Regions from separate parts of the Neobacillus sp. S1115 genome, predicted to be linked through region 2. Evidence: riboswitches for the same ligand, from Rfam matches in the RefSeq annotation. Region 2 holds a riboswitch; each other region holds the start of a gene.
What was found. A riboswitch is a leader RNA that binds a small molecule or an ion and turns the genes downstream of it on or off. The one in region 2 is predicted to bind cyclic di-GMP.

Region 1 (7,833 bases), 2.0 Mb from region 2:
TCGATTTTTCAATCATCTTATGACGCAGTTGCACACCGGCCGGCAATTCGGTCAATAACGGCGGTGGGTTTCCGCCTCCCTGCAGCTTGAACAGACCGTTTCCTTCCTTGATCAGGTCATTAGGATTTTGGATCAAAACAAGCCCAATCCGATCCAGAACCGTCCTCCTAGAAAGGTCATCCGGATAAAGAATAATCTCCCCGTCCGCACTAACAGAAACATCACCGCCGGCCAATTCCGCACTCGTCCGAACTGGATGGCCATTAGGGTTTAGCACCGCATATCCTTCCGTTGTGCGAAGCTGTCCCGCCTCATCCACCGTGAACCTGCCGTTTCGGATATAGCGGACTTCACCAGCACCGTTCTCGACAGCGAAAAACGCACCAGGCTTTTGCCCATTTTGCACCGTCAAAGCTCGGTCATCAATGGCCATGTCTAAAGGATTGTCTGTGCTCACAAGGTCCCCCTGCATAAAGCTCGAGATATTTTCCTGTGCATAGACCCCCTGCTGCAGCGACCCAACCAAGGAGAAGCCTGTCGGATTCGAGCCATTGCCATTCCCAGAGTCATGAATCCGCTCAAGCAAAACCTCCGGGAAAGAACGTAAGGTTGTATCCACTTTTTTATAGCCTGGCGTTTCAATATTGGCTAAGTTATTCGTCAATGCCTCCTGCCTTCTTTGCAAGGCAATCATGCCGGACGCCGCCGTGTCGATCCCTCTAAGCATCGTCATTCTCCTTTTTTAAAAATTTTACTGAATCAACAGTTCCGTTGTATAAACGTTCATAATTTTTCCATCAGAGAACCGCTCGTTAAGCTTGTCTTTGATTTTTCCTTCGAAGGCAGCAATATCCTTAAAATCGTCTTTATTTGATTTAGACAAAATCTTGATAATGTCACTTTCGATGATTGGCTTTATTTTTTCTGATTGCTTCAACGTTTTCTTGGAATCCATTTCAATCGAAAACTGAACTTGAATTAGGTTTTCCGAATTAAGGTTGGTGCTGATTTGCTTCGTTTGAATGGTCTGATTAGCGAGCTGATCCAGCGTCTTATCCTGTGAGCTGGCAGGGTTATTTTTTTGATATTGATAGTAAAAAAGACCGCCCGCGATGAATAACACAAGAACTACACTTAGCGTTAGGATTTTTTTCATTATTTTCATCCTTTGGTGTCAAAATTACAGATAGAGGTCGATTAACAGGCCTTTGATTTCCCCTATCTTATTAAGCAATTGAATATTTGCATCCTCTTTTTCTAAAATTTCCTTCGACAGCTCCAACAAATTTCTATCAATCTCTTTAATAATTTTTAGTCTCCTCCCCCTATTCATTGACGTGAAAGAATCCGTTATTTCTAAAGAGAGGCCATTTTTTACAACTTCCTGCAAAAAGGATTGAATTAATTTCTTATATTTTTGAAGATCAGCAGCCGTTCGTGACTGAACCAATCGCTCCCCTTGCTTTTGAATCCCATCTAAAAGGGAGCTTAGCTGCTCTTTTACCAAATTGGTCTTTGAATCTGTCAAAATCTGTTGGAATGAGGATGATTCAGCTTGCTTCGTTTCTTTTGGAAAAAACATTTTTTCGTTTGTGACACCAAATCCGTTACTAACTTTCAAGGGAAAACACCTTCCAAACGCTTAAGTTTGTGATTGTCGATATTTGTAAAACTAAATTACAATAAATTATTAATTTTAGCAATCATTAGAAAAGGAGAAATTTATGACGACATTTATCGGTTTGATTCTGGCTATCGTTTCTATCGGTGTAGGGATGGTATTAAAAGGCGCGTCGTTTGAAGCGTTGGCGAACCCCGCCGCCTTTATAATTATTTTTGGTGGAACGATCTCTGCCTTGTTTGTCGCATTTCCCATAAGTGAAATAAAAAAAATTCCGATGCTGTTGAAAATTGCTTTTGTTGAGCCAAAGCTGCCGAGCCAAGACGAAGTCATCGAGATGATGGTGGAGTGGTCGATGGTGGCTAGACGCGAAGGCGTACTCGCATTGGAGGAAATCGCCGAGTCCGTCGAGGATCCTTTTTTAAAAAATGGCCTTGAAATGATTATTGACGGCAGTGACCGGGACCAAATGGAGGAAATCTTGTTCAGTGAACTGGAAGCAGCGGCAGAACGGCACAAGGCCGGCAGCCTCGTCTTCAGCCAGGCGGGGACGTACGCGCCGACACTAGGCGTTTTGGGTGCTGTGGTTGGTTTAATTGCGGCGCTCGGAAATCTTCAGGACATGGACAAACTCGGACACTCGATTGCCGCCGCCTTTATCGCAACGCTTCTAGGGATTTTTTCTGGATATGTCCTGTGGCATCCGATCTCCAATAAACTGAAGCGCATAGCGAAAAAAGAGCAGGACCTGAAATTGATGATGATGGAGGGACTCCTTGCCATCCAGGAAGGGATAACACCTAAATTGATTGAACGAAAGCTTGCTGTTTATTTGCCAACAAAGGCACGTTTGAAACAGGAGGAAATGGTTGTGAAAGAGGTTGAGAGTCTGTAAGACTGTGAGTTCAACCCTGGAAAAATAGAGGCTGCGTTTTGACTAGGATATCTTGTAAGAAAGGAGGAATAGAACGGTGAGGAGGCGGAGACTGCAAGATAATGAAGAGCATATGGACGAAAGCTGGTTAATTCCTTACGCGGACCTTTTGACCCTGCTGCTTGCTTTGTTTATCGTCCTATTTGCTTCGAGCAGTATCAATTCCGAAAAGTTGCAGCAAATCATGGTTTCGATGAATTCAGCTTTGAGCGGCAAAGGAAGCAGTTTGATTTTAAAAGAAAATGCCAGTTCGCCTGCGGTGAAGCCGCTCGAAAAAACTGCCGGCGAAGAAGAGAAACAGGAAGAGAATGAAAAATTGCATAGCCTGATGGAGAATATTCAAAGCTATATCGAGGCACGCGGCTTGGAGAAGGTCATCACCGTTCAAGACGAGCCTAAGGGAATCAAACTTTCCCTTAAGGATGTCATTTTGTTTGAGTCCGGCAGCGCCGAATTGAAGGGAAATTCCCCTGCAATTTTGGGTGACTTGCTGGATTTGATTAAAGGAGTGCAAAACCCTATCAGCATTGAGGGCCACACGGATAATGTCCCGATTACTGGGGGCAGATTCAGGTCGAACTGGGAATTGTCGTCTGCCCGTGCTTTGTCCGTTCTTTACTTTTTCGAGCAAAATGGCATCTCTTCTGATAAATTACAATTTGCCGGCTTTGGCGAGCAAAAGCCGTTGTATCCGAATGACACAGGAGAGCACCGGCAGGCCAACCGGCGGGTAGATATCATGATTCTAAAAGTCCAAGAATAATTTTTTCCCAATATAAAAAACGGGAAAACACTTGCTGAGACAAGTTGTTCATCGTCAAAATAGTAGTAAATCCATAAATCGTACGAAAAGGCAAACCCATTGAAAAATGGCGACGCAAAGCTACAGGGGCTAAGGTCATTGGTCATTCCGATCACCATGCTAGCCAGCTCCCGAATACGGACTCCTGCGATTTATGACAATAGAAAAGGGGTTGAAAATGGAATGAATACATTATTAGCTAAATTCAAAAAAGAGTGGCACTTGTTTAGGGTGAATTACCATGAGCTGTTGCTTGCAGACTGTCTTGACTATGAGTTGCAGTGCAAGCTCGAACAAAAGATTACTTACCATAAAATGAGATTAAATAGTTATTGTTGAGAATTAATTCCCCCCTTGATTGGTTTTGGACATGGAAAATAAAGGTCTACGAATTTCGAACAATATCTGCGATAATAGTAATAGATTTGTGAGAGTTCATTCAAAACACCATCAAGGAAGGAAGCAGCAATGAAACAATCTATAAGTTCAAAATCCATAAGCCTGGCGCTCACTATATCCATTATTGCCATATCGTTTTCGGCTATCTTTGTGAAATGGTCCGACGCGCCAGCTTCAATTTTAAGTATGTACCGAATGTTGTTTGCCAGTTTGTTATTGGCACCGATGGTCTGGGTGAAACGCAAGGAGTTTAAAAAAGTGAGTCCAAAGAATGGCGCCATGCTCTTTTTCTCCGGAGTTTTTCTGGCCCTGCATTTTGTTCTTTGGTTCGGCTCGTTAAAGTTAACCACGGTTGCAAGCTCGACCATCATTCTCGCACTGCAGCCGATTATTTCGCTGGTAGGCGGATTTTTTCTTTTTAAAGAAAGAACGACTGCTTCCGCACTGGCCACAATGGGGATTGCAATCATCGGAGCAATGATGATTGGCTGGGGAGACTTCGGTTTAAGCGCTGATGCCATCCGTGGCGATCTTCTCTCCTTTTTCAGCGTTATCGCGGTGGTCGGTTATTTATTTATCGGGCAAACCGTCGTGAAAAATGTATCCCACTGGATATACAGCTTTAGCGTGTTCCTCTGTGCGGGGATTGTGCTTGTTGTTTATAATCTGTGGGCCGGAGTGCCGTTTCTCGATTATCCACCGAAGGAATGGGGGATTTTCCTACTGCTAGCCATCGTTCCGAGCCTTAGCCATGTAATTAATAACTGGCTATTAAACTATGTGAACGCGACAACCATTTCGATGAGTATTCTCGGCGAACCAGTCGGCAGCACCATTTTGGCTGTCATCTTACTCGGAGAGCGACTATCAGGCTGGCAAATCGCCGGCGGCCTCCTCGTCCTGCTCGGCGTCTTCTTCTTCATGAGCAAAAAACAAAAAGCCGCCCCGCCAATGCAGAAAGCAGCTGAAAACGAAAACTTCCACATAAACGAAACCCCCGGGGCCTAAGCTCACAGGGGTTTTTGATGCATGGGGACGGTTCTTGTGCCTCATAATAGTGAGGCATCAGAACCGTCCCCGTGCTTCATGTTTATTTAAAGGAAAAGCCGTTTTGTTCAAGAATTTGTTTTAGGTTTTCTCGTAAGCTTGCTGAGGCCGCGATGGTTTCCGGTCTTGTGCATCTTCGTGCCGTGTGTTCGCACCATCCGTAATCCATCCCGTGCTTTTCAGGTTCTCCCGCCAAAGAGACCCTTCTTCCATCATACGTTCTCCTTGAAATCATAATTTGATCATATTCATTCAAATAAGTATCAATTTCTTCTATTGAATAAGTTTCAGCATGAACCGTGACTTGTTCAGGAAGCCGTGGTTTTACACCCCTTCTCATCCCCTCTTTCTCGAAACCGATCGCTAAACCTGCGACTGCATAAACACCCTCCGGTAAACCTAGTTCCGCCATAACTTCCTTTGGATTGTTCCGAATAGACCCTACCGGGACACTACCGAGTCCCAAAGATTCAGCCGCTACTAAAGCATTTTGCAGCGCTAAAGCAGCGTCTACGGATGAAAGCAAAAACATTTCTAGCGTCTTGGCAGAAAACGTATAGCCCTGTCTTTCAGTAACATATTTTAATCGGAAGATATCTGCACAAAAGATGAGAAAAACGGGTGCTTCCTTGATGAAACTTTGGTTTCCCGATAATGCAGCTAACCTGCTCTTTCTTTGCTCATCCTTTACCACGATTATGCTGTATGCCTGAAGATTGGAAGAGGTTGGGGCGCTTCGTGCGGCAGTAGTAATAGCCTGCAAAGCCCCCTCCGGAAGCGGATTCGGAAGAAAACCTCGTACAGATTCATGGGCTGTAAGTACTTCAATCGTTTCGTTAATCAAATCTTTTGAAAGTTTAATTCCCTCTAATGCCAACCTACTAGAAATCTTCTCTTGCAGCATGAAAACATACCCCCTGTTGAAAAAATGGCAGAGAGAAATGGAAAATCCCCCTGCCTTACTTTAATGAATTACCGTTTTATCAGAATGGGCTCATGCCCCCATTCATTGCCTCCGTCACTGCGAAATGATGCACGAGAACCGTCCCCATGCATCACTTTATATTATGATTTGTTTGCCGTCGATGTAGAAGGCTGGGTTTTTGACGACGCCGTCGATGTGGACGCCGGCTGAGATGGTGCCGCCGAAGGTGTTGTTGCTGCCGAAGGCGACGTGGATGGTGCCGTAGACTTTTTCGTCTTCCAGTACAACTCCTGTGATGCGGGCTTTGTCATTGGTACCGATTCCGAATTCGGCCAAACATCTTCCATCTCCGTCTCCCAGAATCTCCAATAATCTGCCAGCGTCATCCCCTTCAGCATTCACAATACGCCCTTCTTCAAGGGTTAATAAGACCGGCGTTTCCAAACGGCCGATTCCCGCCAACGAACCATCAATCAGAATTTGACCACGCGCACTTCCTTCAACAGGAGCAATGTAAGCCTCACCTGAAGGTAGGTTCCCGGACTCACCTTTATTCAAATACATGCCTGTGCTCGGAACCCCATTACGCCCTTCAATAGAGAAAGATAAGCTATACCCGTCCTTCTCAATCAGGACCTCGCGCCCTTCCGTCAAAAGCTCCGTAACCTCTTCAGTAAGCTCTTTAACCTTTGTATAATCAGCAGAAATGGCGCCTTCTAAAAACATATCCTCCGTAATCCCCGGCATCGTAGCGATTCTTGTACCAGCTGCTGCCGCTTGTTTGCGTGCCTGGGTATGTGTTAAGGAATGCTGCGTAATGCAGACCGCCACATCCGCTTCCACCATCGCGGCCGCAATCGAGACAGGAGGCTCTTCCCCTGACTTCTGCCGTTCCTTCATCACGACAATCATTGCTTCTGCGCCTAGCTTTTTACCTGCTTCATATAACGCCTCTCCAAGCTCTTTCTTGACATCGTCAGTGACAACAAGAAACAATTCGCCCTCTTGCAGTCCCAAACATTTTTCCAATACACTTTGGCTAACTTCTACTAACTGCTCTTTCATTTATGATCATCCTTTTTTTATTTAAATCATTTCTGATACTAATTTTGCCATAATTGCGTTTGAAAGGATAACTGGCAAGCCTGAAGCCTTCACCGCCAGTTCCCGCGCTTCCTCTGTATAGCCCATGCAGTCAAGCAAAATGATATCCACTTTACCTTTTAGTTCAATTGCCGCTGCCTCGTAGCCCGCAGGATCATTTTTATAAGGAGAAGCTACCGCAAATACTGGATCAAGCCCGAATGGAGTATATTTTGGTTTCAGGTTCGCCTTTTGTTCAGGAAGCGGCACGATGACACCAAACCTTCGGCCGCCAACCATCGCTTTTACCGCAGGCGGAATAATATGGTCCGGCTCAATCAAATAAGAAGCCTTCGTTGTTAGGCCGGGAAACACACCTGTACATAACAGAAGAATTTGCTTGATACCCATTCCCTCAAGCTCATCAATCTTCCTTTGTAAAATCGGTTGTATTTTTTCCCGAGACATCACAACAGATTCACCTGTCACTAATCGCGATGTCAGCACATAATCATCCGCTTCCGGAAATAAATGCTCTTCCACATACTCCTTGGTCATTCCGTCTAAGACGCCAACCTGGACGAGTTCTGCCCGATTCTCTAAATATCGTTCAATGATTGGGGCTACATCAGTCCTTGGTGCCTGCCCAATCGTAATCATACCCAATTTCTCCAACTCTTCACCCCTAAAGTAAAAATAAAGGAGGGCACTCGCCCCCCTTCTCTAAATTAAACCTGAGAAGCCTTCTGCCCCATGGTCTGCAGTTGTTTCATTGAACCATACAACTCTGTGATTTTTGCAAATTCATCCTTGCTGTACAGCTCACAGGTTCCGTTTGTAGCTTCCTTGGCCACTTCTACAGCAAAGCGAACGGCATCGGCAATGTCCGTTTCGTGGCTTGCGCCTGTACCGCAGCCAGGTACGATGGATTGAGCCGTAATCGCCACACCGACAACCGGAGCTTCTGTTGCGACAGCCGGCTGCAGGATAGAATTAATATGGTATAAATCATTGCCATATGG
Region 2 (7,833 bases):
ACAAACCAGCTTTGCTCTTGCCGAATTCCTCTGCAAAATATATCGACAGAAACGGAAAGAACATCCAATAAGTAATATTCATGGCCGCCTCACCGAACAGGCGAACCTTTAAATTCGTATCCCAATCTCTAATCCGCATTAAAAAATCTCCATTTCCAAAAATCGTGCCAATTTATCATACTATTCAAGTGGAAGGGAATACAAGAAAAAAAGAGACAGCTTTCCTATCATTGTTTAACAATAATGTAGTTGAAGTTTCGGAATTACTGAATCCATTAGAGACGTATGCTATATTTAACTTACTGTAATTTGAAAGGATGTTTTAAAAATGGCAAAAAGTGTTGTAATTGCTGAAAAACCTTCTGTCGCACGTGATATTGCACGTGTGCTTCATTGTAATAAAAAAGGAAATGGGTATCTAGAAGGCGAGAAATATATCGTTACCTGGGCACTAGGACACCTTGTCACGCTTGCTGACCCAGAAGATTATGATGTGAAATATAAAACATGGAAATTAGAAGACCTGCCAATGCTGCCTGAACGTATGAAGTTAACAGTCATTAGGCAGACCGGGAAACAATTTAATGCCGTTAAGAGTCAACTGACTAGGAATGATGTCAACGAAATAGTCGTGGCCACGGATGCAGGGAGAGAGGGAGAATTAGTTGCACGTTGGATTATTGATAAAGTAAAAGTCAATAAACCTATTAAACGTCTATGGATCTCATCTGTTACTGATAAAGCGATTAAAGATGGTTTTGCAAACTTGAAGCCTGGCAAGTCTTATGACAATTTATATGCTTCAGCTGTCGCACGTTCAGAAGCTGACTGGTATATTGGGCTGAATGCAACACGTGCTTTAACGACTAGGTTCAATGCCCAACTAAACTGCGGACGTGTACAAACACCTACTGTTGCGATAATTGCAGCACGTGAGGACGAAATCAAAAACTTCAGAGCGCAATCCTATTACGGCATTGAAGCCCAAACATCCAACCAACTAAAGCTGACTTGGCAGGATTCAAAAGGAAACAGCCGAAGCTTCGATAAAGAAAAAATTGAGGCCATTGTCAAAAAGCTTGGCAGACAAAACGCTATTGTAACGGAAATTGAGAAAAAGCCTAAGAAATCTTTTTCTCCGGGTCTTTATGACTTAACAGAATTGCAGCGCGATGCGAATAAAATCTTTGGCTACTCTGCTAAGGAAACGTTAAACATTATGCAAAAGCTGTACGAGCAGCATAAAGTTTTAACGTATCCTCGTACTGATTCGCGCTACATTTCTTCTGACATTGTCGGAACACTCCCTGAACGGTTGAAAGCATGTGCAATAGGTGAATATCGTCCATTAGCTAATAAGGTCTTAAGTAAGCCTATTAAAGCTTCTAAAGCTTTTGTTGATGACAGCAAAGTATCAGACCATCATGCGATAATACCAACAGAAAGCTATGTAAACTTCTCAGCCTTCACAGATAAAGAGCGTAAAATTTATGATTTAGTCGTCAAACGTTTCTTAGCGGTATTATTCCCGGCATTCGAGTACGAGCAGTTAACGCTGCGAGCCAAAATCGGTGATGAGAACTTCGTGGCTCGTGGAAAAACGATTATTTCAAGTGGCTGGAAAGAAGTTTACAATAATCGCTTTGAAGATGACGATGCGTCAGATGATTTGAAAGAACAGATTTTACCTCGCATCGAAAAAGGCGATACATTAATTGTGAAACTGATCGCCCAAACGGCTGGACAAACAAATCCGCCAGCTCGATTTAATGAGGCGACATTACTTTCGGCAATGGAAAACCCTGTAAAGTACATGGAAACAACCAATAAACACCTCGCAGAAACATTAAAATCTACGGGTGGACTGGGAACTGTTGCAACACGAGCCGACATTATTGAAAAGCTATTCAACTCGTTCTTAATCGAAAAACGAGGCAAAGACATTCATATTACTTCCAAAGGCCGGCAATTGCTGGATTTAGTGCCGGAAGAGCTAAAATCCCCTGCTTTAACAGCGGAGTGGGAACAAAAGCTTGATCAAATTGCGCATGGCAAGTTGAAAAAAGAAGTGTTTATCAGCCAAATGAAAAACTACACGAAAGAAATCGTGGCTGAAATTAAAGCAAGTAATAAAAAATATAAGCACGATAATATTTCTACAAAAAATTGTCCTGACTGTGGAAAACCAATGCTTGAAGTGAATGGCAAAAAGGGAAAAATGCTCGTTTGCCAAGATCGGGAATGTGGGCATCGTAAAAATGTCTCACGTGTTACAAACGCGCGCTGTCCACAATGCCATAAAAAACTTGAGCTGCGTGGCGAGGGTGAGGGCCAAATCTTCGCATGTAAATGTGGATATCGTGAGAAACTTTCTGTTTTCCAGGAACGCCGGAAAAAAGAATCCGTCGGAAAAGTGGATAAACGGACAGTACAAAAATATTTAAAGAACCAGGACAAAGATGAAGGACCTTTGAATAGTGCGTTGGCTGACGCGTTAAAAGGGTTGAAGTTTGATTAACACCATACTTATGGGGCTATTCATGAAGATTGAATTTCTTTATGAATAGCCTCTTTCATTCATTATCCTGCTAAAGTGATAATGTGCTAAAATTCAGAAAATTTTGTTGACAGGCAAGGTATCTGTCACATAAAATATTATCAAACTAATAATAATTTTTAGAATGGGTGGAAAATCATGAGGCAGCGCCGAAGAACCGTTCAAAATTTTATAACGTTTATTAAAGAGGCTGGATTCCAAATCTAATCAGAAATGGAATCCAGCCTCTTTCTTTATCTTACTAAAGTAATAGAGGAGTGGAGAGAAATGATCACATTAACAGGTAACAGTCTAACATTGGAGCAAATGAAGGAAGTATTGTACCGCGGCCAAAAGGTTGGCGCTTCGGAACAAAGCATGGAGGCAGCAGCCAAAAGCAGGGAAGCGGTGGAACGAATTGTTTCTGAGCGTAGAGTGGTTTATGGAATCAATACCGGGTTTGGAAAGTTCAGCGATGTACTTATCGATAAAGAACATGTGCAGGATCTGCAGTTGAATTTAATCCGCTCGCATGCCTGTGGAGTCGGGGAGCCATTCCCAGAAGTGGTGTCAAAAGCAATGGTCGTACTTCGTGCCAATGCCCTGTTAAAAGGTTACTCAGGCATTCGTCCGGTAGTCATTGAAAGACTGATTGAGCTGGCTAACAAAGACATTATTCCGGTTATTCCGCAGCAGGGTTCACTAGGGGCTAGCGGGGATTTGGCGCCATTATCCCATTTGGCATTAGTTGTTGTAGGTGAAGGCGAAGTATTCTATAAAGGCGAGCGTGTGGAAGCAGGCATTGCACTTCAGCAGGAAGGTCTTTTCCCACTAACACTTGAGGCTAAAGAAGGTCTTGCTCTCATTAACGGAACGCAAGCCATGACAGCTATGGGGGTCGTCGGATACCTAGAAGCAGAGCAGCTTGCTTTTGAGAGCGAACTGATTGCTTCCATGACGATTGAAGGGTTAAATGGAATTCTCGATGCTTTTGCAGAAGAGGTTCAAGTGGCCAGAGGCTACCAGCAGCAGATTGATACAGCAGCAAGAATTCGCCGCTATTTGAGTGACAGCTTATTAACAACGATGCAGGGAGAACTGAGGGTTCAGGATGCTTATTCTCTTCGCTGCATCCCGCAGGTTCAAGGAGCTTCCTGGCAAGCGCTTGATTATGTAAAAGAAAAGCTGGAAATCGAAATGAACGCGGCGACTGACAATCCACTAATTTTTGATGATGGAGAAAAGGTCATTTCCGGTGGAAACTTCCACGGGCAGCCAATTGCTTTTGCAATGGACTTTATGAAAATCGCAGTAGCAGAGCTTGCTAATATTTCGGAACGTCGTGTGGAACGGTTAGTTAATCCGCAATTAAGCGATCTGCCGCCGTTTTTAAGCCCGCAGCCAGGCCTGCAATCAGGGGCAATGATTATGCAGTATGCAGCGGCTGCACTTGTTTCAGAAAATAAAACTTTGGCACATCCAGCTAGTGTGGATTCCATTCCATCATCGGCAAACCAAGAGGATCATGTCAGCATGGGGACGATAGCATCAAGGCATGCACATCAAATCATCCAAAACACTCGCAGGGTCCTTGCGATTGAGATGATTTGCGCCATGCAGGCCGTCGAATATCGCGGTGTAGAGAAAATGGCGACCCATACGAAGAACTTCTATGAAAAAGGCCGGGAGCAGGTGGCATCCATTAAGCAGGACCGCATCTTCTCGAAGGATATCGAAAGACTGGCAGAATGGCTGAAAACTGTGGAATTTTCTCAGTTTATGAAGAAATTAAGCTTCGAAAAATAAAACAGAGTAAAAAGGCGTGAAAACTCTTCACGCCTTTTACTCTGTCTGCTCAGGAAGCAGGCGGGCGGTATCCTGCCGCGTGTCCTCTTCCTCAATTCTATTTTTAAAGGCCTCCTGGGTGACAATAAATTCTTCATCACCAATTGCCTGCTCAGCATGACTCGCGGTCATGGTGTTCTTTGGGAATTCACCCGGATGGTTTTTGTTTTTATGATTAAAATGTTCTCCACGTGCCAAGTCTAACACTCCTTTCGTTATCGCTTGTAGCATGCCCCAATAAAGCTGAAATCATTACCGATTTATTTTTCAACCAAAATGGACCTTTGTTATAATAAATCTAGTGAGTATGCTAAAAAAGGAGGGCAATAACATGGATATGTTTCATATTGTCTCAGAAGATCGGATTAAAAAAGCATACAAAGATGGGGAATTTGAAAATCTTCCTGGATATGGAAAACCGCTGAAGCTTGAAGATTTATCAGGTATTCCAGAAGAACTGCGCATGGCTTACAAAATCATGAAAAATGCAGGCTTTTCAGAAGAAGAAAACCATTTACGCAAAGAGATGATGACCATCGAGGATCTCATCAAAAAATGTGACGACAGCGGTAAGAAGGAAGATTTGCAAAAAAAGTTAAATGAAAAGCTTCTTCGCTTTAATCAATTGATGTCAAAACGAGGGGCGAAAACAAATTCGTCCATTTTTAAAAATTACGAACAAAAGGTAGAAAAACGGTTTAAATAAATTCTGATTAGCCAAAAAAAGCTGGCGAGGAGAGAATTTTTACAATTCCTCTTCACCAGCTTTTTCTTCTAATTTGGCAGGCTTGCACATGCGGTCTAAGAAATAACCCGCAAATACCATAAAAGCAATGGGGATTGAAAAGTTTAACACATGAATAATGGTCAAAGCCTATCACCTCTATTTGAATATTAACAATATTCTGTATATTATTATGTTGTTAATATTATATGCTAATCGTCACAAATTAGACAAATGTTTTCGTCATAAAATCAGAGCCAAAAATAAAGAAGGAAAAATTTTCTTCCCACAAATTAGGAGAATATTCGACTTCAAATGCTCTATTATTTTTATATTCCGCTTTAAAGGGATGGAAATTGAAGGAAAAGTTGCGGAAACTTGACTAAATTTGTCTAACAAGGAGGTTCAGAATATGAAAAACGCTGACAAAAACTAACACTATGTTAAAAAAGGACTAGATATAATGAACTTACTAAATAATAATGTGAATTTAGGCCTAGAATTTAAGGACTAATAATAAATAGGAAATTTCAGAAAAGGCAAACCTGGTGAAAGTCAGGGACGCAAAGCCGAGGATCTACGGTGGAAATAGAGAGAAGCTATGATGGCCGGGCTGCCTGAAATACGGGTAAGTATTTTAGGGGGTTGTTAAAATGAAGATGGGGATAGAGCAGATGGAGAAGATTGACAGAGATTGGTTGACACTAATTATGGAAGCTAAGAAAATTGGATTGTCGGTAGAGGAAATAAGAAATTTCCTTAGCGGTAACAACAAATCTGAACAGTTTCATACATATCAAAAGCAAAAAGCATCCTACAAGAATTAAGCATTCTGTAGGGTGCTTTATTTTTGCTCATATTAGCTGTTGCTTTGATTGTTCCGCCATTTATTGAATTCCAAGAACTCGCGGAATTGATCTTTTGAAACACCGGAGGTCATGGCTTCCTTTACTAAATTCATCCAATCATTGTCCAATGCCGTCTTGTCAATCTGCTCATGTATTAAATGCTCAACCGGAATGTTTAATACACCGGCAATCTTTTCAAGAAACTGTATGGACGGATTTTTTTGAAGGTTTCTCTCAAGCGAGCTTAAATAGGATTTTGCAACACCTGCCTGCTCTGCTAGTTCAGAAAGTGACATCTTCTTCTCTTGGCGGAATTTCTTTACGCGGTCACCTATCATGGATTCTCACACACCTAAAAATAATTTATAACATCATTCTATCAAAAAGAATTTGAGAGTACCATATTAAGAACAAAGGAATATGGCAAATTATCGAAATTTGCATAATTAATTTTTACATTGAGAAAGTAGTTTTGAAAAATAAGTCCGTTAGCGTTAATATTAAAGTGTTGCCAAAAATGTCATATAGTAATCGTTTTTTATATACCAGCATTCGCACAAATAGGTCTCCAGACAAAAGAATTTATTCAAAAAGGCAGGGGAACATTACATGATTGTCTTAAAGTCACAACGAGAAATCGAAGCAATGAAAAAGGCAGGGGAAATCCTCGCTGCCTGTCACAAAGAAATTGCAAAAATGATGATGCCAGGGATTACCACTTGGGAAATTGACCAGTTTGTAGAGGGATTTTTAAAAAAGCATAATGCCACTCCGGAACAAAAAGGTTATAAGGGCTACGAATACGCAACATGCGCAAGTATTAACGATGAAATCTGCCATGGCTTCCCGCGCAAAGAACCATTGCAGGAAGGGGACATCGTCACGATTGATATGGTTGTTAATTACAACGGAGCCTTGGCTGATTCAGCATGGTCTTACGCAGTTGGCGAGGTTTCCGAAGAGACTAAGCATTTGTTAAAAGTCACAAAGGAAGCCTTGTACAAGGGAATTGAACAAGCGGTTCCAGGCAACCGGATTGGCGATATTGGTCATGCCATTCAGACTTATGTGGAAAGTGAAGGACTCTCGGTTGTCCGCGACTTTATCGGACATGGGATTGGAGCAGTGATTCATGAAAAGCCGGATGTACCGCATTACGGTTTGCCAGGTAAAGGCCCAAGAATTAAAGAGGGAATGGTATTTACGATTGAGCCAATGGTGAATATCGGATTATTATTCACCAAAATGGATTCAAACGGATGGACAGCAAGGACCGTCGATAGCACCTATTCCGCCCAATATGAGCACACAATCGCCATCACCAAAGATGGCCCGATCATTTTAACTGATCAAGATTAAAAAATAAAAAACAGATCTCATTCGAGGTCTGTTTTTATTTTTTACGCAAGTTTCCCAATTCTTCAACTAGAGCCTGCATTTCATTAGGGCTGAAGGAATTCTTTTTCATTACCATTTCATAAATCTCTTTCAACTCTTCATACATTTCCTCATCAAAATGGGAAGGTTTAATTGCGCCTAGATTCAAAACCTTTAACTTCTCTTTAATTTGCTCAATCATATATTCAACATTTTCTACCGACTTCAACGATAAATCCATTTTCGCGGTCACCCTTTCGGAATTCATATGTCCATCTTTTCATGTTCACTGAATGATGTCAACATAGAAAAATTAGGGTCAGACTTGCATACCCTCTCTAGATAAAGCAAAATAAATGATAGGAAAAATCATTGGAATAATTTTCATTCATTTTTATGATTAAGCAAGGAGAGGTTAAGATGACAAAGAATAAATTTTGGCAGGGAATGCTCATTGGAGCCATTGCTGGCGGAGCGGTCAGTATGTTCGATAAACAAACCCG
Region 3 (7,833 bases), 2.0 Mb from region 2:
GCTGCCTAATCGATCATAATAGAGATTGACTCCGTTTACGGACGCGCAAAGCAAGATAATCCCTCCTGTTTTAAGTTAGTAAAGTATTATTCTTTTATTATAGAACAAAGAATCACGGGTATTGCGTTGTTTTTACTGCCATTAGGACAAAATTCAAAATATGGTGCATGGGGACGGTTCTAATGCATCACTTTTGTCGGTTCGTTCCACGGATAAGAGCAAATGGAACGAACCAAGCCGATATTTTCCCATGCTTATCCCTAATAAATAATTTACAAAAAATAGAAGAAACCAAAAGGAGTTTTAAACATCGAGAAAGAATATTATTTGGGAACGCTTACAATTAGAACACGGGGACGGTTTCTCTTCCATCATTTTGTTTAATGCCGTCAAGGGTAAGGAAAATGAGGCATGAGAACCGTCCCCATGTATCAAAGGAGGCATTTGTTGATGGCTTTGAATCAAGGTAGTGGTCAGGTGTTTGACGCTGTGGTGGTTGGGGCTGGGTTTTCTGGGTTGTATATGCTTCATCGGCTGCGGGAGGCCGGGTATTCGGTACGCGTTTATGAGGCAGCGGATGATGTTGGGGGCACCTGGTATTGGAATCGTTATCCTGGTGCACGATGTGACATCGAAAGTATTTACTACAATTATACTTTTTCAAAAGAGATTTTGGACGAGTGGACGTGGTCAGCCAGATATGCCGAGCAGCCGGAAATCTTAAGCTACATAAATTTTGTGGCAGATAAACTGGACCTAAGGCGCGACATTCAGTTCAACACAAGGATTACAGCCGCCCGCTACAATGAACAAACCCGAAACTGGGAGATCCGGATGGATGATGGCACTTTAGTCGCAGCTGAATACTTTATCACCGCATTAGGCTGTCTTTCTTCTTCTAACATCCCGAAAATTAAGGGTTTGGACAGTTTCAAAGGAGAGATGTACCACACGGGAAGATGGCCGCACAAGAAGGTGGACTTTAGCGGCAAGCGTGTCGGGGTGATCGGAACTGGTTCAAGTGGCATTCAAGCAATCCCGGTTATAGCAAAAGAGGCGGGACACCTCACTGTTTTTCAACGGACACCGCAATATAGCTGCCCGGCGCAAAACCATCCACTTGAGGCAGAGGAAATTCGGAAGACTTGGGAAAGTTATGATGTGATTAAACAGCAAATGCGTTACTCGCAGCACGGTGTACCATATGGTCCTCGGATGCGGTCTGCTCTCGAGGATAGCCCTGAAGAACGGGAACGATTATATGAAAAAGCCTGGCAGGAGGGCGGCCTATTTACACTTACCTACAATTACAATGATATAGCTTTGCTCCCAGAGTCGAATGAAACAGCCGCATCCTTTATCCGCTCCAAGATTAAGCAAATTGTTCATGACCCCGAAGTAGCACAAAAGTTAATGCCGACCTACTACTACGCTACTAAACGACCTATCATAGATACCAACTATTTTGAAACCTACAACCGAGAAAATGTCTCACTTGTTGATATTAAGGCAGCGCCAATTATGGAAATTACAGCAGATGGAATCAAGACGACAGACAACGAGTATGAATTAGATGTCCTTGTGTTTGCGACTGGTTTTGATGCCATGACAGGACCTTTATTTAAAATTGATATTCGTGGAAAAAACGATGTCTCGCTCAAGGATAAGTGGGCAGACGGCGCCGAGTTGAAGACCTATCTTGGACTAGCCACTTCCGGATTCCCGAACATGTTTATGCTAACCGGTCCGCAAAGCCCATCGGTACTAAGCAACATGATGGTTTCGATTGAGCAGCATGTGGATTGGGTTGCCGATTGCATTGATTATCTTCGTGAGCATCATTTGGAAGCATTTGAAGCCACTGAAGAGGCGGAAGTATTTTGGAGCCAGCAATGCCGCGCCATTGCCGACATGTCTCTGCTAACTAAAACAGATTCCTGGTACATGGGTGCGAATATCGACGGTAAGCCGCGCGGATTCCTTGCCTTTGCCGGAGGAGTCGGGCTATATCGATTAATTTGTGATGATGTTGCAGCAAGAGGCTATGAAGGGTTTACCTCCGTGCTAGCACGTGATAACCAAGATGATAGCAAAATAAAGGAGGGTTTTTTTAAGTCAAATATTGATCCGCAAGCGTGGTTTATTTTAAAGCAATTAGAGTCCGCCGGTGCCCCTCCTATGGAGCAGCTTACCCCTGAACAAGCTAGGATGGGTGATTTTAGTCTTTTAGCAGGTGCGCCTGAAGAGGTAGCCAAAGTAGAAAACAGGACCATTCCGGTACAGGGAGGGGAAATCCCTGTCCGCATTTACACGCCGGCGGGTGAAGGGCCATTCCCAGCATTGGTTTACTACCATGGCGGAGGCTGGGTCATCGGCAACCTGGATACTGTTGACGTGCCTTGCCGGATGTTGGCAAACAGGGCGGGTTGTGTCGTCGTTTCTGTCGATTACCGATTGGCACCTGAGAACAAATTCCCGACTGCTGCTGAGGATTCGTATGCTGCAGCTAATTGGGTGGCGGAAAATGCTGCCGAGATTCAAGTAGACGCTGAGCGTATTGCAGTAGGAGGTGACAGTGCGGGCGGAAACCTTGCAGCGGTTGTGGCCTTGATGGCTCGTGAACAGGGAGGCCCTTCATTTGCCTATCAAATGCTCATCTATCCAGTTACCAATCACGCTTATGACACGGACTCTTATCGTGATAATGCAGAGGGTTACTTTTTAACAAAAAATACAATGGTCTGGTTCTGGAATCATTATCTTCCTAATGAAGAGGATGGCCAAAATCCGTATGCTTCGCCATTATTGGCAGAGGATTTAAGCGGACTTCCGCCAGCGCTGGTGATTTCGGCAGGCTTTGATCCGTTGCGCGATGAAGGGGAAGCCTATGCGGAACGGCTGAAAGCAGCAGGTGTACCGGTGGAAGTGACGCGCTATGACGGAATGATTCACGGTTTCTTCTGGATGCCAGGTGTGCTGACGGAAGCGCATAACGCCATCAACCAGGCAGCCAATGCCTTGAAGGATGCATTTAATGCTATAAAAACTAGATAGATATATTGCAGATTTTTTAGGAGGCTAAATCAAAACTGGAAGAACATATATTTAATTAAACCATTGTAAAATTGACCTTAAAATAATCAAATGAAAACAGGGTGGTCCTATCAGTGGCTACTCTGTTTTCTATTAGCACCTGAATTTTGGTGTGATTTTTTTCGATTCTTTTTAATGGATTTTTTCATAATCATTAGGTGAATTATCTTTGTCTAGAATTCTTTACCAATTTATAATCAACAATTTACATAACCTATACAGAGAATTAAAATCTCCTTGCTATGTTAGTAATAGATATATTTTTTAAACTGTGAACTTAAAAAACTAGAGGAGGTTTTGTTATGAGTAATCTGGATTCACAAAAAGAGATGGACAGAAGGAAATTTATCAAAATCGGAGGTATAGGTACACTTGCATTAACATTAGGAGCAGCTGGCCTTCCAAAAGATTTGTTTACTGGGACAGCCTATGCCGAATTAAATGATGATATGAAGCTTCAATTTAATCCAGACGGCAAATTCAAGATTGTTCAGTTTAATGATACACAGGATGATGAAAATATTGACCGCCGTACCATACAGCTGATGGAAAAAGTCCTTGATACAGAGAAACCGGATTTTGTAGTCCTTAACGGAGACAACATCACTGGGGGCTGTGACACTCCTAGCGAAATGGAACAAGCCATCAACAATGTGGCCCAGCCGATGGAGCAAAGAGGGATTAAGTGGGCCATTACATACGGAAATCATGATGAGGATTCCACTCCAAAAAGCGGCCTAAATGAGGAAGATATGCTGGGTATTTATATGTCTTACCGATACAATATGAACACACCTGGGGTAAAAGACATTACAGGTACTGGTAACATGAATCTTCTTATCAAAAATTCAAAAGGGACGGATGCGGCGTTCAACCTCTGGCTGCTTGACAGTGGAAGATATGCTCCTCAAACGATTGCGGGTCAAGATTTTCAAGGATACCCGACATGGGATTGGCTCCGTATGAACCAAGTCAGCTGGTATTATGAGATGTCAAAAAAACTGGAACAGCAATGGGGGCATAAAGTTCCATCGCTAGTATTTATTCATATACCGCTTTGGGAGCACAGATTTATGTGGTTTGGAAGTGTTGACGGAAGAACGGACGCCCATCACGCGAAGGCCTTAATTAAACACAATATTGTGGGCGAAAGAAATGAAGAGGAATGCCCGGGGCCAATCAACAGCGGAATGTTTTCAGCCATGCTGGAAAGAGGGGATGTCAAAGGGGTCTTCTGTGGACACGACCATGTCAATACTTATATGGGTAATTATTATGGAATCTTACTTGGCTATTCCGGCAGCACAGGTTTTGGCGCATACGGCCTACCAGGGGCTGACCGAAATAGATTGCGCGGTGCCAGAGTTTTCAATTTAGATGAAAACACGAAGGACGTTCTTGTGGAAACTCATATGGTGTTTGCTAAAGATTATGGCATCGATTTGACTGCCAATGACCAAAGTACTGCGCCTGCGCCGATAGATGAAAGCAAAAAGAAAGAAAAAGTGATCAAAAGCAAATTTTAAAATGAAGCATAGGGACGGTTCTCACGCCTCAATTTCTAGCAAATATGAGGCATAAGAACCGTCCCCATGCATCTTTCTGATTTTTGGTATGTAATATTTGAAAATAATGTAATATAATTAAAATAATTAGTTTATTTAGATAAAGGCAAACCACTCGAAAGATTGGGACGCAAAGCTACAGGTCTAAGGGTTCGATGAAACTAGGATGGCTGAGCTGCCTAAAATAGTAGATATTTTAGGGGGATTTCATTTGACTACACTTGCTTATGACAACGAACTTGAAATGGATGTGGTGGAACTTAGTGATGAAAATATTATAGAGGGGTACATTACCGCTTTACTAAAAATGGCCGACAAAAATTATAAATTGTTAGAAAATGAATTGTTGAAAAGAAGGTTATTTTTGGTTGCCTTAGAACGCTACGATAGAAGAAAGGCGTTTTTCCACTCCGTCTTTTCTGACTAGAGCACAGAAGCCACTCGAAAAAGAAAGCTCCAAGGACTTTTTAAAGTGCTTGGAGCTTTCTTTTTTATATTAAAAACTATTCCTATAAACATAAGCATCTTTTGGCTGCTCAATGATTTTATAATCCGTCACTTTTAAAATAGGGATTTTCATTTTAAAAGGTTGATAATACATCGTGTCCATCGTTCCCGTTACTTCGTACCACTGATCATTTGGGATGTGGACATTTTCAGGAAATTGAATCATCATTCCGAACACACCAGAGTCAGCAATACAGTGAATAATCCCAAATCGGAATAAAAAGATTTGGTTGCCATTTAACCCCGGACCGTTATATGAAAAACCCTTCATCGTCATGGTTTTCCCAACAAATTCCCCGGAAAAATTGTAGATGACTTCCAGACCTTTTAAATAGTCCTCATCTGTTAAGGTAATATGGTCATTTCCTTTATACGATTTGAATTCCTTTTTGACTAAATCCGTAAATGCATCCTGGCCCATAAATTTACTCATGTCGGGATTTAATATTTGATGCATGCCATAACGGTCGGCCCCGTCCTCTAACGTAGGAAAACTAAATCCTTTGGCATTAACTAATTGTGAATCTAGGGTCGCTACCGGCAAAAACACACCTGTCAAAGCGGGAAGAACAATCATCGTATACGAAACCGTTCTTTTTAACTTTTTTCTAAAAGAAGGCTTTTTATGGTCATGTGAATGATCGTGATGGCATTCATGACATTCCAATTCTATCTCTGATTTTTTCTCTTTAATGTACCATCTGATTCCTTCTACAATAGTCAGGAAGAATAGGGCATAAATCATACTGTAGGAAAGAAAGGAATACTTCATATTAATATACTTCGAAATGTTTCCTGATAAATGCAAATAGAAAAACAAGTTGGTAAACAATAATAAAATCACGACGCGAAACATTTTCTTCCCTCCTCCTTTACAGTAATAGTGAACCGATAAATACGAATGCTGAAATTAACGAAACAAGCAGGATGACGAATTTTGGCTTGAACGTTCCGAACATCATCAGCAGGTTCTTGATATCAACCATTGCACCAAACACCAAGAATGTCACAATTGAACTTTGTGAAAATGTGTTTCTGAAAGACGAAGCAACAAACGCATCCGCTTCAGAACAAATTGATAAAATGAACGCCAGCGCCATCATGACAAGAACACCCGCTACTTTGGAATGTCCAAGTGCCGCTAACGTAGAAGTCGGAATAAATGTTTGCATCGCTGAAGCGATTAACGAACCCATCACCAAGTACTTCCCGACGTGGAAAAATTCATCGATGGTATGAGTGATCACGCTGACCAACTTTTGCTTCGTATTTTGTTTCGAATGGTCATGGACATGAACATGTTCATCCGCATTCAGCCTTAACTGGTTCGTCTTAACCACGAAAGAAAGAACAATCCCAACTAAAATCGAAACCACGATGGCAAACCCGGCACGATACCAAACCATCGTCCAGCTATTGCCAAAGGCGATGTACGTTGAAAAAAGAACGATCGGATTGATAATTGGTCCGGTGAGCATAAACGAAATCGCGGCGGGAAGGGCCACACCTTTTTCGACTAATCTTTTCGTAATGGGAACAATTCCGCATTCACAGCCTGGAAAAATTGCGCCTACGAAACTAGCAGTTATCACCGAAAGAATCTTATTTTTCGGCATGATGCGGACAATCATATTCTCCGAAACAAACACTTCGATCAGTGCCGCAACAAACGCGCCGATCACAATAAAAGGAATTGCTTCTATTATTATACTAATAAATATCGTGTTTAATTGTAACAATTGATTCATAGGAGATCCTCCTGTAATGAAGCCTCAGTTAAAAAACATACAAAATTATAACAGAAATAATGGCAAATGATAATGTTTTTCGTTTCCAGAAGTGGGAAATTTCTTAACCGAATTAATAAATCTTTTGAAAAAATCACAAAAACCTATTATCATAAAACTAAATGTTATTATAACCTGGTCTTAATATTAAGTAATAATTTAGGTAAACTGGAGATTATTGTATGTCAATTGAGACGAAACAAAAGAAACCTAATATTGACGACTATTTTAATTCACTCGGAATCAAAGAATGCAAAAGCAAGCTCGCCTTTTGGAAGCACGTCACTGCTGTAGATTCCGTCTTGGCGGAGGAACTGGAACCGCTTATTTCCCGCAAAAGGAAAGGGAACATATATGATGTGAAGAATCAAACCCTGCCATTTAGTTTAGCGGCAGAATCGTGGACGATGTCCTTTCACAAATCATTGCTCACCTGGGTAAGCCAGCAAAAGCAATTAAAGCCAAAGAGAATTTTGGAAATCGGGTGTGATAATGGATTGTCGGCATGCTGGTATGCACAGCTTTTTCCTGATGCGGAAATCGTCGGAGTCGACCAGTCGGAAAACGGAATCCAGTGTGCCCGGCAGTTGGCCAAGCAATTAGGGCTCTCAAACGTGAGTTTTTATCAAATCGGCTTTATGGAGCTCCTCGACCATTTTTCTAAGCATTCTTTTGATATGATTATTTCGGTACGCAGTTTTCATGAGATTATGGGACCCATTTTCATTCAAAAATATTGGTCACTGCCTGATCACCTGAAGGAAAAACCAACGTTTGGTGACAGCTGGTATTTACAAATAGTTGACTTCTTTTTAACCCCGAACGGAACTTATCTCTCTTGTGAGCGATTGGAGAGCCCGGCAGATGTCGGAAAGTGGGCA
Region 4 (7,833 bases), 1.6 Mb from region 2:
ACACCGGCGCTTTCGAGATCAATCAAAGCGGAGACATCACTGTAGCTGATGAAAGATTATTAGACTATGAAAATATTCATTCTTATGAATTAACCATTCAAGTTAGTGATCAAACTGATTCTGTTACTTCAAAAGTGACAATCCAAGTGAATGATGTGAATGACCATAATCCGATACCGGCTGGCTTTAACGTGTTCATGAATGAAAATACGCCTAATGGTACGACGGTTGGAACAGTAACAGCATCGGACGGGGATGCGGGAAGCCGGTTATCCTACTCGATTACGGCTGGAAACGAAGCAGGTGCTTTTATCATTAACTCGAATACCGGTGAAATTACGGTAGCGGATTCTAGTAAACTAGATTTTGAAACGGTAAAAAATTATACACTAACCGTCCAAGTAAGTGACGGAACACATACAGCTGATACAACCGCAGGGGTCTACTTAATTAATGTAAACGACAATTCGCCGGTTATGAACAATGCGGTATTCCATGTTGATGAAAACGCCGTATTTGGAACCTGGATTGGAAGGGTCATCGGTAGTGATGCTGATGGAGATCAACTAAATTACAGTATCATCTCAGGCAATGAATTAGGTGCCTTCACGATTAATTCTATGACTGGAGACATTATCGTTGCCGATAGCAGTAAACTGGATTACGAAACGAAAACATCCTATGAGTTAAAGGTAAAAGCCAGTGATGAGCAAAATACGTTGGCTTCGCCCTACTCATTATTAAGGGCATTAATAAGCAATAATACTGCAACAGACATTGCCACCATTACGATTCATATCAATGATCTAAATGACAACCACCCTGTACCGCAAGGATTTACAAAGAGCCTTGACGAGAATACAGCAAACGGATCACTGGTTGGAACGGTAAACGCAACAGATGCGGATGCTGACAGTCATTTTACCTATAGCATCACTTCCGGAAACGAAGCTGGCGCTTTTACCATTGACCCAAGCAGTGGTGCAGTGACAGTAGTCGATTCTAGCAAACTGGATTATGAAACGGTTCAAAGCTTTAACTTAACTGTCCAAGTAAGCGATGCTACGAATACAACAGATACCACTGTGACAATCAACTTAAACAATTTGAATGACAATTCACCGGTTGCAGGGTCAGCATTATTTTTCCAAACGAATGAAAATACGGCTAACGGAACAATGGTTGGAATTGTAACAGCTAATGATGCGGATAACGACCAGCTTAGCTTCAGAATCGTCTCTGGAAATGAAGAAAATGCTTTTGCCATTGATTCTGCAACTGGAAAAATCACGGTTGCCGACCAGTCCAAACTGGATTATGAAACGGTTCAAGGCTTTACGTTTACCGTCCAAGCCAGTGATGGTGCACATACAGCGGAGACAAGCATAACAGTCAACCTAACGAATTTGAATGATAATATTCCTGCATTAAACGACGAGATATTCACTATTGATGAAAATTCGACAAACGGAGCAACTGCTGGTATCGTTCGCGGAACGGATGCTGATGGAGATCAGCTGCATTACAGTATCGTAACAGGAAATAATGCAGGAGCGTTCGCAATGGATGCGTCTACTGGAAAAATAACAGTGGCAGACAGCAGCCAGCTGGATTATGAAAAAGTCCAAAGTTTTACATTAAAGGTACAGGTCAGTGATGGAACACATGAAGCAACCTCAGACGTGAAGATCAACTTAACGAATCTGAATGATAATCCACCAGTTTCAGCGGATGCGGATTTTACAATTGATGAAAAGTCCGCAAACGGATTAAGTATAGGTACCATTACGGCAAGTGATGCTGATGGAGATGCTGCCTTGTATTCGATTGCATCCGGAAATGACAAAGGAATCTTTGTAGTGAATGAAGCGACTGGCGAAATCACGTTAGCAAAGGCTTCTCTTTTAGATGCGGCAGCAAAAGCTGTGCACACACTGACGATTTATGTGAACGATGGGAAGTATACTGCCGTTCAAACGGTTACAGTCCATATTCTTTCAAGTGATACCACCCTTAGCCAATTAACAAGCAGCAAAGGCAACCTAGATCCTGCATTTAAACCGGAGACGACTCGATATTCTATGATGGTCGGGGAAAGTGTGAAGACGATTAATCTAACTCCGGCTACAGCAAATGCGAATGCAACAGTAAAAATTAATGGGAAACAAGTGACGAGCGGTCAAGCAAGTGATGATATCGCCTTGAACGCCGGGAAAAACACGATTGCAATTGAAGTAACGGCTCAAAATGGTCAAAAAGCAGTCTATACTGTTACGGTGACTCGTTTGCAGAAGGTTGTCCCTGCCGTTACTGCAAAAAATGGGATAACAGGAACTGTATCAGATGATCAAGTCAACCTGGTTGATGATAATGGAGCACTCGTTGTAGAGTTAAAGCAGAATCTCGATGAGATAAATACCATTAAATTTACAGGTGAGCAACTAGAAACATTAATCAATAGACATGCAGTGATCAATATTTTGAAAAATGATGTCCAACTCTCAATCCCAGCTGCTAACTTTGCTAAAGGGGAAGACCTTACGTTTAGTTTGGAGAAACTAGACAAAAATCCAGCGCAGCTTCCTTCATCTAATTTGGCGGTGAGTGCTGTTTATGATTTCACGATTAAAAGGGGAGATCAAATTATCAGCCAGTTTGATCATGAAATAGAACTTGCCTATCCAACTGATGGCGTTGATCATCCTGAAGAATTGAAGGTTTACTATTGGAACACAGGTAAGAAGGCATGGGAATTAGTAGGCGGAGTATATGAAAATGGTATGATTAAGGCCATGACTAATCACTTTAGCACCTATGCCGTCTTCCATCCTAATGACCTAGCAGTTAAAAAGAAAGAATCAGATTTACCGAATACTTCAACCAATATGTATAACTGGCTGTTTGCTGGTATTCTTTTCATTCTGCTCGGAGGAGCACTATTCATGGTGCAGCGATTAAGACAAAGAAATAACTAATTTAAAAGGCTGAATTTCAAAGGGAAAAGATTCTTCCAACCTTTGAATTCAGCTTTTTTTTAACATCCTAAGTAATCATGATTTTACAATAAAGGTAAATATAATTAACAAAAATGCAAAATATTACAAAAATAGACATAGATTTAGGTAGTTAGTCCCTGTATAATAATGGTAGACATTCCATAAGAATCATAGCAACCTACCTAAAAGGATAAGACGCAAAGCTATAGGGACTAAAATTGAAACCAACTATGCTAGGAGGTTGACAAATTTTTCATAGGTCTTTTTGGGTGTTTATATTGGAAGAAAAGGGTTGAGAGGAGTAATATAATGAAAAAAGTTTTCTTGATACTATTTTCAGTTGCCATATTCTTAGGAGTAGGATCGCCTGCTTTTGCAGCTGAAAGTGATGATGTTCAAAATGCAATCAAATTAATTGAAAAGACAAACAAAGATATCGATGAAGAAATTGAAAAAGCAGTAAAAAAGGCTGATAAGTTACAAGCTGATTATCTTCTTGATGTTCGTAAAATTGAAGAGGGAGATCAAGTAATCAAATTAAAAAATGAAAAAGAAAAAGTTGTGTCTGACTTAGCAGCAGCTCAAAACGATACGAAAAAACAAGAGGAACTAAACAAAAAGTTAACGGAAATATCTGCAAAAATTGAAAATGAACAAGCAAAAATTAATAGTAAAATTAATGAAATCAATCAGGATATAATGGAAGCGACCCTTCAGCTGGTAACAGTAGACAATAAGGATTCAAAAAAGATAGAAGAAAAGATTAGTAAACTAAATGATAAGTTAAATAAAAGATCTGAAAAGTATCAAGAAAAAACAGAAAAGTTTACGAGCGACCTTCAAAAAACCATTACTGATATTTATGATAAAACGCTTAATATGTCAGCAGAAACAATAAAAAAGGCTGCTGAAAAGGGTGTTCAAGCTGAATGCAGCTGGAAGCTAGTCCGTTTTGCTGATAAGTGGGTATGGATTGATCCTATTAGAATAGTCGGCTGCTAAATTTATTTCACATTTCTGAAAAATATATAGTAAAATAAAAACGAGTTCGAACCTGAGCTCGTTTTTATTCGTATTAAGGCGGGATACCATGGAAGGATTTATGATTGGCAAAAAAGGAACTTTTGTCGAAAAAGTAGATTTCGAAAATAATGGAGTATTTAGTTTGTTAACTCGAGGGGATGGAGTTGAAATTATCCACCAAGGGATAGAAGAAGGAAGAATGTTCTATATTTATCCCAGCGAGAACGCTAATGCTCTGGAGTTTTATTATCTATTATCAGGCCAAGTTGTTTGTGAACTTGATAATCAAAAGTTAACATTAGGTCCTGAAGATTATTTTTCCGCAAGAGGTCTTAAAAATCCAATCCACTTTACCGCCCTTTCGAAAGTAACCTTATTATGCGTGTTTACGGAACAAACCTTTGTTCATATAAGTAAGGACATATCCTCTCTTATGGAAATTACGAAACAAGTAGAATTAAAAGATAGATATACTCATAAGCATAGTGATCGAGTGGCAAAGTATTCTGTGAAAATAGCTAAAAAATTAAAACTAAGTAAAGAACAATTGGAGAATTTAACTGTGGCTGCTGTGCTTCATGACATTGGTAAAATTCATGTGCCAATTGAGATTTTAAATAAACCAGGAAGATTAACGGATGAAGAATTTGAGATTATAAAAAAGCACCCTATAGATGGAGCAACAATGATAAAAAACTCTTATTATCAGGAGTTGGCTCCAATTATTGAACAGCATCATGAAAGGCTAAATGGCAGTGGCTACCCTTATGGATTAAGCGGAGATGAGATTCTTTTGGAAGCAAGAATTATCGCAGTGAGCGATACATTCGATGCAATGACAGAAGATCGTGCTTATAGGAAAGCATCTAAAGAACAAATTGCAATAGATGAACTTAAGAGACTGGCTGGCTCTCATTATGATACAGAAGTGGTGTGGGCCTTCGAACAAATATTAAAAGAAGAAGGACGAATTGACTAATCTTTTGAAAAACGGGGGTAGAGCCCCGCTCAAAGTTGAAAAAGCGCGAAGGAGGGGGCGGTTTACTTGTGATGAAACAAGAAAACCGCCTCCATGTCTTGGTGCTAATCCGAATCCTCTTCAGAGGTTTTCACCCATCCGCCATTGTTTACGGCCATACTGAGACAAGTTCTTTTTAAGTAGTAGATATACCGACCTATTTATGCTAACAATAAAAGAAAGTGATTTTAAAAATGAACTGGTTCGTAATTATAGAGATAACAATATAGTTTTAATTATATTGTCTCACGTTAGTATGACCGCCTTTCTAAATTAACCCTAGAGATGAGGTATTTATATATGAAAGCACTTGTTTTTAATACATTTGGAGGTCCGGAAGTCCTGGAATATTGCGAAGTAAAGGATCCTGTCATCGGTCCGGATGAAATTCTTGTAAGAATGAATGCAATTGGCCTAAACTTTGCAGATATTTATAGAAGGAAAGGAAATTATCATCTGGCCGGGGAGCCTCCCTATATTTTAGGTTATGAAGGTGCCGGAATGGTAGAAAAAGTAGGAGCAGCGGTGCAAGGCATAAGCTCGGGAGACCGTATTGCATTTGCTGATGTTCCATTTGCCAATGCAGAGCTAGTAGCTGTTCCATATGAAAAATTGATACCTCTGCCAGAATCAGTTTCATTTAAGGAGGCTGCCTCTATACTCCTTCAAGGGCTGACTGCACATTATCTTACAAGGGACAGCTATGCTGTAAAAAATAATGATGTTGTCTTAGTACACGCAGCAGCCGGAGGTGTCGGGCAGCTTCTTGTTCAAATTGTAAAGCTTCTTGGTGGTAAGGTAATAGGCTTAACATCTTCCAAGGAAAAAGTAGAAGCGGCAAAAAAAGTGGGAGCGGATTTGGTTCTTCAGTACAGGGATGACTGGAAGCAGAAAGTTCTGGAAGAAACGAACGGCAAAGGGGTGGATGTTGTTTATGAATCAATAGGCTCAACACTCATGGACAGTTTTGCTGTTACGCGCATCGGTGGTACAGTTGTATTTTATGGGATGGCAGGCGGAGATCCGGCCCCAGTTGATCCCCGTATGTTGATGGATACCTCAAAAACTCTAACGGGGGGAGATCTTTGGAATGTTCTCACTTCTAGGGAAGAAAGAGTGACACGATCAAAAGAGCTGTTTAGATGGATAGAAGAAGGAAAAGTAAAAGTATCGGAGCCAACAACTTTTGCGTTAAGAGATGGACAAGAAGCTCACCGATATCTAGAAAGCCGAAAAAGTACGGGTAAAATTTTATTACTGCCATGAAAACCCAATCCCTTTGATGAAAACGCAAATTCCCCAAAGTTTTTCTTTACTTTGGGGGATGCTACCGACCAGGAAGGTATGGAACCTCCTTAGGTGTATATGTGATGACATCAGAAGAATAGATATCAATTTGTAATTTGTGTTTTAACGCTTCTGCATGAATGAGTATAGGTTGGTTGTATTCATTTTTAAAGATGAAATCAGGCCCGTTCCAACTGACGGTGGCATCCCGCTCTGGTGGAACGTAGGTAACCTCTTTACTGTGTGAATAACGCTTAACGACTTTTAAACCTGCATTATCCACTGCATTAAAAAGGGTAGAGGATACTTGACAAATTCCACCGCCCAGGTCTTCTGTATATTCCCCTTTCACGATGACAGTGGCAGGAAGATATCCTTTTCCTGCGGACCTTTCACCAACCACTTTATTAAAGGAAAATGTTTCACCTGGAAAAAGTACATAATTATTAATGGCATTTGCAGCAAGATAAATGTTATTGTTTCTTTCTTTGTTATTGGAACTGAAGAATGTAACATATTCCCCAATTTTTTTTGCTCTTATATTTTCAAGTAATTCACTGTCGACCATTGGAAAAGTGGTTTGTAAAGGGACATCGAATTCAGATGAAGTATTGTTAAAATAATAAGAAAAAATTTTTTCTGTAAAAACTTCGCGGTTTAAATGGTAACCGACTTGTTCCGGAATAATATTCCCATTAATATCTATCATTGCGTTTTTAGGGTTTTTCGAAACCTGCCGATCGATTTCGTCCATGAATTTTTGAAATTTTTCTGAATCGATAATGGCTAAGAATGGCAAGTGTATCGCAAAATTAGTACCGTTAACAACTGAGATTGGATGACCGTTGTGAGTGATCACTAAATTTCCTGGCATCGTCACTTGTTGAGATAACATTATTAGCCCAAGCATCCAACTGAAATTCATATGTTTAAACCTCCCTACTATCATTATGAGTTGAAATCTCTAATTCATGTACTGGGAGCTCTACTTTCATTACCTTCCTTTCTGGAAAGGAATCCTTTTGCAGCCAAGATTGTTAGGAATTGTGTTAACTTTTGTAGTTCAAATACAAACGCGAATCAAGGTCAGAATAGGTATTGTAGTGACCTTCAAAAAGGTTTTGCTTGTTTTTGTCACAAAATCACTCGCTCACTCGTTATGTTTGTAAACATCGAAAAGGGTGATTACATTGACAAAATATGATGTTGCGATTGTAGGCGGTGGAATTGCGGGTTTAACTGCCGCGATTTATGCAGCAAAGGCAGGAAAGAAAACGATCGTTTTGGAACAAAGCAAACGGTTGGGAGGCAGGGCCATTACCAATAAAAAACAGGGTGTCTATTTTAATTTAGGCGGTCATGCCTTGTATAATGGGGAGGCATATAAGACATTTCGTCAACTCGGATTGCAATTGGAGGGGAGCTCACCTTCTGTTGATGCATATGGATTATGGAAAAATCAATTATTAACCATGCCAACGAATATTTCATCCCTCGTTCAAAGTCCGC

Region 1: it holds a riboswitch for cyclic di-GMP, as region 2 does, so the genes downstream of both, ACZ5B7_RS27195 (DMT family transporter) here and ACZ5B7_RS06115 (anti-repressor SinI family protein) in region 2, are expected to answer to the same signal.
Region 3: it holds a riboswitch for cyclic di-GMP, as region 2 does, so the genes downstream of both, ACZ5B7_RS15665 (hypothetical protein) here and ACZ5B7_RS06115 (anti-repressor SinI family protein) in region 2, are expected to answer to the same signal.
Region 4: it holds a riboswitch for cyclic di-GMP, as region 2 does, so the genes downstream of both, ACZ5B7_RS28700 (kinetochore Spc7 family protein) here and ACZ5B7_RS06115 (anti-repressor SinI family protein) in region 2, are expected to answer to the same signal.

The regions. Positions count from the first base shown of each region.
Region 1 is NZ_AP038275.1:5,534,640-5,542,472, forward strand. Features, by position in the region: gene ACZ5B7_RS27170 (flagellar hook-basal body protein) at 1-727, opposite strand, end outside; gene ACZ5B7_RS27175 (flagellar basal body-associated FliL family protein) at 752-1,156, opposite strand; gene ACZ5B7_RS27180 (YaaR family protein) at 1,181-1,621, opposite strand; gene motA (flagellar motor stator protein MotA) at 1,725-2,516, shown strand; gene ACZ5B7_RS27190 (OmpA family protein) at 2,593-3,318, shown strand; cyclic di-GMP riboswitch class I at 3,398-3,493, shown strand; gene ACZ5B7_RS27195 (DMT family transporter) at 3,826-4,764, shown strand; gene ACZ5B7_RS27200 (NADPH-dependent oxidoreductase) at 4,847-5,707, opposite strand; gene ACZ5B7_RS27205 (aminopeptidase) at 5,864-6,793, opposite strand; gene ACZ5B7_RS27210 (AroM family protein) at 6,815-7,486, opposite strand; gene ACZ5B7_RS27215 (DUF1177 domain-containing protein) at 7,540-7,833, opposite strand, start outside.
Region 2 is NZ_AP038275.1:1,252,416-1,260,248, forward strand. Features, by position in the region: gene ACZ5B7_RS06085 (MDR family MFS transporter) at 1-139, opposite strand, end outside; gene ACZ5B7_RS06090 (DNA topoisomerase III) at 329-2,518, shown strand; gene hutH (histidine ammonia-lyase) at 2,825-4,342, shown strand; gene ACZ5B7_RS06100 (hypothetical protein) at 4,379-4,579, opposite strand; gene ACZ5B7_RS06105 (DnaJ family domain-containing protein) at 4,713-5,087, shown strand; gene ACZ5B7_RS06110 (hypothetical protein) at 5,127-5,252, opposite strand; cyclic di-GMP riboswitch class I at 5,634-5,726, shown strand; gene ACZ5B7_RS06115 (anti-repressor SinI family protein) at 5,759-5,932, shown strand; gene ACZ5B7_RS06120 (helix-turn-helix domain-containing protein) at 5,965-6,291, opposite strand; gene map (type I methionyl aminopeptidase) at 6,563-7,312, shown strand; gene ACZ5B7_RS06130 (DUF1128 domain-containing protein) at 7,347-7,571, opposite strand; gene ACZ5B7_RS06135 (YtxH domain-containing protein) at 7,751-7,833, shown strand, end outside.
Region 3 is NZ_AP038275.1:3,220,600-3,228,432, reverse strand. Features, by position in the region: gene ACZ5B7_RS15685 (alpha/beta fold hydrolase) at 1-54, opposite strand, end outside; partial or broken gene ACZ5B7_RS15680 (flavin-containing monooxygenase) at 412-1,086, shown strand; gene ACZ5B7_RS15675 (alpha/beta hydrolase) at 2,179-3,054, shown strand; gene ACZ5B7_RS15670 (metallophosphoesterase family protein) at 3,396-4,619, shown strand; cyclic di-GMP riboswitch class I at 4,754-4,841, shown strand; gene ACZ5B7_RS15665 (hypothetical protein) at 4,870-5,085, shown strand; gene ACZ5B7_RS15660 (TIGR03943 family putative permease subunit) at 5,155-6,021, opposite strand; gene ACZ5B7_RS15655 (permease) at 6,038-6,931, opposite strand; gene ACZ5B7_RS15650 (methyltransferase domain-containing protein) at 7,135-7,833, shown strand, end outside.
Region 4 is NZ_AP038275.1:5,886,755-5,894,587, reverse strand. Features, by position in the region: gene ACZ5B7_RS28705 (cadherin domain-containing protein) at 1-2,975, shown strand, start outside; cyclic di-GMP riboswitch class I at 3,159-3,245, shown strand; gene ACZ5B7_RS28700 (kinetochore Spc7 family protein) at 3,306-3,998, shown strand; gene ACZ5B7_RS28695 (HD-GYP domain-containing protein) at 4,087-4,998, shown strand; gene ACZ5B7_RS28690 (quinone oxidoreductase family protein) at 5,323-6,303, shown strand; gene ACZ5B7_RS28685 (VanW family protein) at 6,365-7,249, opposite strand; gene ACZ5B7_RS28680 (phytoene desaturase family protein) at 7,515-7,833, shown strand, end outside.